Regions from separate parts of the Allobosea sp. BIWAKO-01 genome, predicted to be linked through region 1. Evidence: predicted binding sites of a transcription regulator. Region 1 holds the regulator's gene; the other holds the start of a gene.

Region 1 (3,411 bases):
GCATTGCCGGGGTGGAGCCTGAACGCCTGCCACGGCGGGTTCGGGTCAACGTCAAGGGCGGATCGGTTTCGCCGGGCGATCACATCGTCGCCCTCGCGCGCCTCCTGCCGCCGCCCGGTCCGGTGCGGCCAGGCGGCTACGATTTCGGGCGCGACGCCTTCTTCCGAGGGCTTGGGGCGGTCGGGACCATTCCCGGAAAGATCACGCTCGCCCCACCACCCTCGCAGCCACCGCTCGAGCTTCAGATTCGCGCGATGGTCGACCGGGCGCGCAATGCCCTGACGGAGCGTATCGCCGGGATCGGGGGAGGGCAGGCAGGCGCGATGGCGGCGTCGCTGGTTACCGGCAAGCGCGGCCTCATCACTGAGGCGACCAATATCGACCTGCGTGCAGCCGGCATCTATCACATCATCTCGATTTCGGGCCTTCACATGGTGCTGGCCTCCGCCACGATCTTCGGCCTGGTCCGTGGCCTGCTGGCGCTATCGCAAACGCTGGCATTGCGCTGGCCCGTAAAGAAGCTCGCTGCCCTGGCCGCGATGCTCGGCGCCACGGCCTATTGCATTTTCTCTGGAGCCGAAGTCGCGACGGTGCGCTCTCTGATCATGACCTTGGTCATGCTCGGTGCGATCCTCGTCGATCGCCCGGCGCTCAGCATGCGCAATCTGGAGCTCGCTGCGATGATCGTCCTGCTGCGCGAGCCTGACGCGCTGCTTGGCCCGAGTTTCCAGATGTCCTTTGGTGCTGTCGCGGCGCTGATCGCCTTTGCCGAGCGCTGGGAGGATCGCGGCCACTCCGAGGCGCCGGCGAACCTGCCTTGGCCGCTACGGCCAATCTGGGTCGCGGTGGTCGGCCTCACGGTCACGACCGTGTTGGCGACGGTCGCAACCGCACCTTTTGGTGCCTATCACTTCCAGACCTTCAACCCCTTCGGCCTGCTCGGCAATGCGCTCGCCTTGCCCTTCGTTTCCCTGATCGTCATGCCTGCGGCGGTCTTCGGCGTACTCGCCTATCCCTTCGGCCTGGATTGGCCGGCTTGGGCGCTTATGGGAGTCGCTTCGGACTATGTGCTGCAATCCGCGCGCTGGGTTGCGGGATTCGACCACTCCGCAGTGATCATTCCTGCGTTCGGGACGGCGGCGCTCGCATGCTTTGCCGCCGCGCTTCTCTGGATCACGCTCTGGACGACACCGCTACGCTTCCTGGCCGTCGCCCCCTGATCGCGGGACTGGTCGTGGCGGCGAAGCCCGACAGGCCCGACATCCTGATCGAACGCGATGGTTCCGGGATCCTGGTCCGCGGGGGCGATGGTCGCATGACCTGGCGGGGCAACCGAGCCGCTTCGTGCTGCAACAATGGCTGAACGCAGATGGCGATAATCGCCGGCCTGACGACAACAGCCTGCGGGACGGCGCGGCCTGCGACACGTTGGGTTGTGTCGTCCGCAGCAAGGAAGGACGAAGCGTTGCCTTTGCACGTGATCGCCTGGCCATCGTCGAGGACTGCCGGCGCGCCGATCTCGTCATTACGCCGATTCCGTGGAACGCTCCGTGCGCTGCACGACTGATCGACCGCAGGGCATTGTCGCGCGATGGCGCGACCGCACTTGTCGGCCACAAGGGCGGCTGGCGCGCACATCTATCAGAGCAGGATGGTGTCGATCGTCCCTGGAGCCGCAAGCGGGAGCGGCCTGCAAGCACCCCGCCAGGGCCTTCGCCGGCTTTGCCGCTGGTGGCTGTCGAAGAGCACGAGCCGCTTCAGTAGCGCCGCATCAGGTTGACCAGGCGGCCTTGAATCTTGACGCGGTCCGGTCCCAGCACCCTTGTCTCATAGGCAGGATTGGCAGCTTCGAGAGCGATCGAGGAGCCGCGCTTGCGCAGCCGCTTCAGCGTCGCTTCCTCGTCATCGATCAGGGCCACTACGATATCGCCGGTATTGGCCGTGTCCTGACGTTTGATCACCACGGTATCGCCGTCGAGAATGCCGGCTTCCACCATCGAGTCGCCGCGCACCTCGAGAGCAAAATGTTCGCCGGGGCCAAGCATGTCAGCAGGCAGGGCCACGCTATGGCTGCGGCTCTGGATGGCGGAAATCGGCGTACCGGCGGCAATCCGCCCCATGACCGGAATCGCGACTGTGGAGCGCACATCCTCGTCCGGGGGCGGTGCGATCGGCCGGACCTTGCCAAGGCCACCCTGGACGACGGAGGGGTTGAACCGCCCGCGCGTCGCCTGAGGGCCGCCAGCCCCCTCGGGCAGCTTGATGATCTCGAGCGCCCGGGCCCGATTAGGCAGGCGGCGAATGAAACCGCGCTCCTCCAGCGCCATGATCAGGCGATGAATACCGGACTTGGAGCGCAGATCGAGCGCGTCCTTCATCTCGTCGAAGGAGGGGGGGACCCCTGTCTCGCGCAGGCGTTCCTGGATGAAACGAAGCAGTTCGAACTGTTTGCGTGTCAGCATGGTCCCCGCCGGCGCTCTTTGCACGGAATCGAAACAAAGCACGAACACCATACAGGTTCGCGTTGTGTTCCGCAAGCGCCCTCAGCGCAGGCGGATGATCCGGCAGCCGTCGCCTTTGTTTGCCGGCGCAGCAAATGATTCGCGAATGAGCAGCGCATCGGCGCGGGCGAGAGTGGCCAGCATGGATGAATCCTGCTTGGCGAAGGGCGTTGCCAGCCATCCCTCCGGGGTGAGGATCAGTTCCGACCTCATATAGTCCTGCCGTTCATCATTTGCCGGCAAATCTCTGCCGACGATTGCGGGCTCACTCAGATCGCGCTCAGGTTCCGGCACGCCGAGGAGGGCCCTGAGCAGCGGAACGACGAAGAGATGCCCGCAGACGATGGACGAGACGGGGTTTCCGGGCAGGCCGAGCGCGACCATACGGCCGAGGCGGCCCATCATCATCGGCTTGCCCGGCCGCATGGCGATTTTCCAGAAGCCGAGCGCCATGCCTTGCCCAATCAACGCTGCCTGGACGAGATCGTGCTCACCTACCGAGGCCCCTCCCAGGGTGATCAGCACATCGGCATCGGCCTTCCGTGCCTGGCCGATCTTGTCGGCGAGGTCGGCATGATCATCGCGGGCGATCCCGAGATCGAGCGCTGTGCCCCCGGCCTGCTCGACCAGCGCGGCGAGCGCAAAACTGTTGGACGCGACGATCTGGTCGGGGCCAACCGGCTCGCCCGGCTGGACCAGCTCGTCGCCGGTCGCGAGGATTGCGACCAGTGGCCTGCGACGCACAGTGAGCGTGGGGTGGCCCATGGCTGCAGCGAGGCCGAGGCTCGCACTTTCGAGTCGGCTGCCGGCGAGAAGCAACACCTCGCCCTCGGAGAAGTCCAATCCTGCCTGACGAACGAACTTGCCGCGCTCGGCGCCCTCGCGCACGCGGATCGTCGTGCCGCCGACG
Region 2 (3,411 bases), 2.5 Mb from region 1:
TTATCGAGGCCGATCTCGGCCAGGAAATCGACAATATGGAAGGGCTTTGCGTCCATCAGGAGCAAGGCAGGACGATCCTGACCCTGATCTCGGACGACAATTTCTCCTTCCTGCAGCGCACCGTGCTGCTGGAGTTCGAGTTGGGATAGGGCCACGAGCGTGACCTCATGCTCGCCCTTGCGGCAAGCACAAGCGCTGAATGTGCCGGCGATCGAGCGCCGAGAACGGATGATACGGCGCTGGCCACTGCGTCCCAGGCAGACGAAAAAAGCGGCCTTTCGGCCGCTTCGTTCATTCCGCGAAGGAAACGCGCGATCAGTTGGTCGCGAGCTTCTTCTCGATGTCACGCTTCAGCGTGAGGGCGCTGGTCGAGAGGTCGCCAGCCGGCGCCTTGACCAGGAAGGCGTCAAGTCCGCCACGGTGATCGACCGTACGCAGGGCGTTCGCCGAGACCCGCAGGCGCACGGAGCGGCCAAGCGCGTCCGAACGGAGCGTGACATTGACGAGGTTCGGCCGGAAGACGGTCTTCGTCTTGCGGTTCGAGTGGCTGACGAGGTGCCCGGTGAGGGTGGCTTTCCCGGTCAGTTCGCAACGGCGAGCCATGATATCGTTCCCTTGGAACCGGTTGTCTCAAACAAAAATGCCGACACGCGACGTGCCGGCCCACGAGCACCGGAAGTCAAATTGAAGTCGCGGGTCTATAGCCAAGCCCGGCTGCTGCGTCAAGGACCGGGACTGATTCCATAGCACGATCGGGGCGGCCGCAGCGTGGCGGCATTGCCACTCGCCAAATTCGGTAAAAGGGGTCACGATTCGGACCGATTCGCAGTGCATGCCGGTCTGAAGCATGCCCGTCCGGAGGAGTTGGATGAAGCCCGCCATCGCGTCGTCCCTGGCCGGACTTGGTCTCGCTGCGCTGGCCCTGGCCTCCGGCTTTGGAGCGTCGTCAGTCGCGGCGGCCTCGTTGGAGGCCAAATATGATGTCTCTCTGCTCGGCCTGACGCTCGGCACCGCCCATCTCAGCGGCGGCATCGACGGTAGCAGCTACAAGCTCGATATCGTCGCCAAGATGACCGGCCTGGTCGGCAGCTTCACGGGCGGACGCGGCTCGGGTGCGGCAACCGGCAATCTTCATGGTGGGCGCCTGTCGCCTGCGACCTTCGCGGTTTCGTCGGCGAACTCAAGCGAGAGCCGCACTGTGCGCATGGCGCTCGACGGCGGCACGGTGCAGGCCGTGGATATTGCGCCGCCGATCGACGACAAGCCCGATCGCGTGCCGCTCAACGAGAGCCACAAGCGCAATGTGGTTGATCCGATCAGCGCCTTCCTGATGCCCGTGGAGGGCAAGGGCGGGAATGGTGCCGCCTGCAACCGGACGCTGCCGATCTTCGACGGCGCCGCGCGCTATGACATCAAGCTGAGCTATTCCGGTTCGCGCCAGGTGAAGCTCGAGGGCTATAGCGGCCCGGTCACGATCTGCCAGGCGCGTTATGTGCCGATCGCAGGGCATCGGGCTCTCCGGCCGAGCACCAAGTTCATGACCGAGAATCGCGAGATCAACACCTGGCTTGCCCCCGTCAATGGCACCAATGTGATGGTGCCGATCCGCATCTCGGTGAAGACCATGATCGGGACTGCGGTCATCGAGGCCTCGAGCTTCAGGGTCGATCCGACCACCACCACGGCCGCGCGGCAGAACTGAGCCGCTCGGTCGCGCCGGCTTGGCCCGGCGGCCCTGCCTGGGCGCCCCGCCGTGGCGGTGGTTTACGCCGATCCCGCGTTGTTGCATCGGCAGAAATCATGCGGCCGCCCCTCGTTTCGCCGTGAGCACGACATAAATAGCGCGGAGGACTGTCGGCGCCCGGCCGTTTACGCTGATCGCGAAAATGAGTGGATCAAGCTCGTGTCACGATTCCAGATATGGTGGTGCGTGCGGCTGTCCCCGCGATATCTTGCCGTGAACGAATCCCGATTCTGCCGGAGTCAGCGATTCGGGCTTGCTTCGTTCAGGACTCGTTCCGCAGCTTAATTTCGGCGCTCCAGCTTGTGCCAAGGTAGGACGCTTTCCTCAGTGTCTGCTGCCGGCAAGGGCCCAAAGGAAACGATCGGTCGCGTCTTGATTTCAGCACGCTCTCTTCCGCCCTCGGTTCGTGCGCAGGGTGTCACAGCAGTTCTCGGGCCCACCAATACCGGCAAGACGCATCTGGCGATCGAGCGGATGGTGGCGCACCCGACCGGAATGATCGGCCTGCCGCTGCGCCTGCTGGCGCGCGAGGTCTATGGCCGCGTGGTCGAGAAGGTCGGCCCCGAGGCGGTGGCGCTGGTCACCGGCGAGGAAAAGATCAAGCCGCAGCGGCCCCGCTTCTGGGTCTGCACCGTCGAGGCCATGCCGCGCGATCTCGCCGTCGATTTCGTCGCGATTGACGAAATTCAACTCGCCGCCGATCTCGACCGCGGTCACGTCTTCACCGACCGCCTGCTGAACCGGCGCGGTCGGGCCGAGACGATGCTGATCGGCGCGGGCACCATGAAGCCGCTGATCGAGCAGCTCATTCCCGGCGTGAACGTCGTGACGCGTCCCCGCCTGTCGCAGCTCACATTTGCCGGCGACAAGAAGATTACCCGCCTGCCACGACGTAGCGCGATCGTCGCCTTCTCCGTCGAGGAGGTTTATGCGATCGCCGAACTGATCCGTCGGCAGAAGGGGGGAGCCGCCGTCGTGCTCGGCGCGCTCTCGCCGCGCACGCGCAATGCCCAGGTCGAGATCTATCAGTCGGGCGATGTCGATTATCTCGTCGCGACGGACGCCATCGGCATGGGGCTCAATCTCGATGTCGATCACATTGCCTTCGCGGCGGACCGGAAATTCGACGGCCATCATTTCCGCAAGCTGAATCCCGCGGAGTTCGGCCAGGTCGCCGGGCGCGCCGGCCGCCATCTACGCGACGGCACCTTTGGCACGAGCGGGCGTTGCCCGCCCTTCGACGCCGAACTGGTCGAGGCGATCGAGAATCATCGTTTTGAATCGGTGCGGCAGCTGCAATGGCGCAATTCCGACCTCGATCTGCGCTCCGTCGACGGGCTGATCGCCAGCCTGAACGTCCAGCCAACCGAGCAGGGGCTGACCCGTGCGCTGATCGCAGAGGACATGACGACGCTGGAGGTTCTGGCCCGCGACGCCGATGTCAGGCCGCTGGCGCAGGGCCGTGCAGCAGTCGAGCGGCTCTGGGAGGTGTGTGGCCTGCCCGATTATCGCAAGATCGCGCCGATGCAGCATGCTGATCTCGCCACCACGCTGTATCTGCGCCTGATGCGCCACGGACGGCTCGATCCGGACTGGTATCGTGCCCAACTCGATGCGCTTGACCGGACCGATGGCGAGATCGACACGCTGTCTGCCCGCATTGCGCA

Evidence for each region. Region 1 encodes LexA, which represses DNA repair genes until DNA is damaged. Its sites were predicted from a motif close to TGTTCNNNNTGTGTTCNG; they were not measured.
Region 2: the regulator LexA is predicted to act here: its motif matches at 2,004-2,021, upstream of BIWAKO_RS11990 (helicase-related protein).

The regions. Positions count from the first base shown of each region.
Region 1 covers NZ_BCQA01000001.1:5,036,122-5,039,532, forward strand. The annotation lists gene BIWAKO_RS23615 (ComEC/Rec2 family competence protein) at 1-1,220, shown strand, start outside; gene BIWAKO_RS23620 (hypothetical protein) at 1,345-1,764, shown strand; gene lexA (transcriptional repressor LexA) at 1,758-2,462, opposite strand; gene BIWAKO_RS23630 (molybdopterin molybdotransferase MoeA) at 2,544-3,411, opposite strand, start outside.
Region 2 covers NZ_BCQA01000001.1:2,585,421-2,588,831, forward strand. The annotation lists gene BIWAKO_RS11970 (esterase-like activity of phytase family protein) at 1-149, shown strand, start outside; gene rpmB (50S ribosomal protein L28) at 316-603, opposite strand; gene BIWAKO_RS11985 (DUF3108 domain-containing protein) at 869-1,702, shown strand; gene BIWAKO_RS11990 (helicase-related protein) at 2,120-3,411, shown strand, end outside.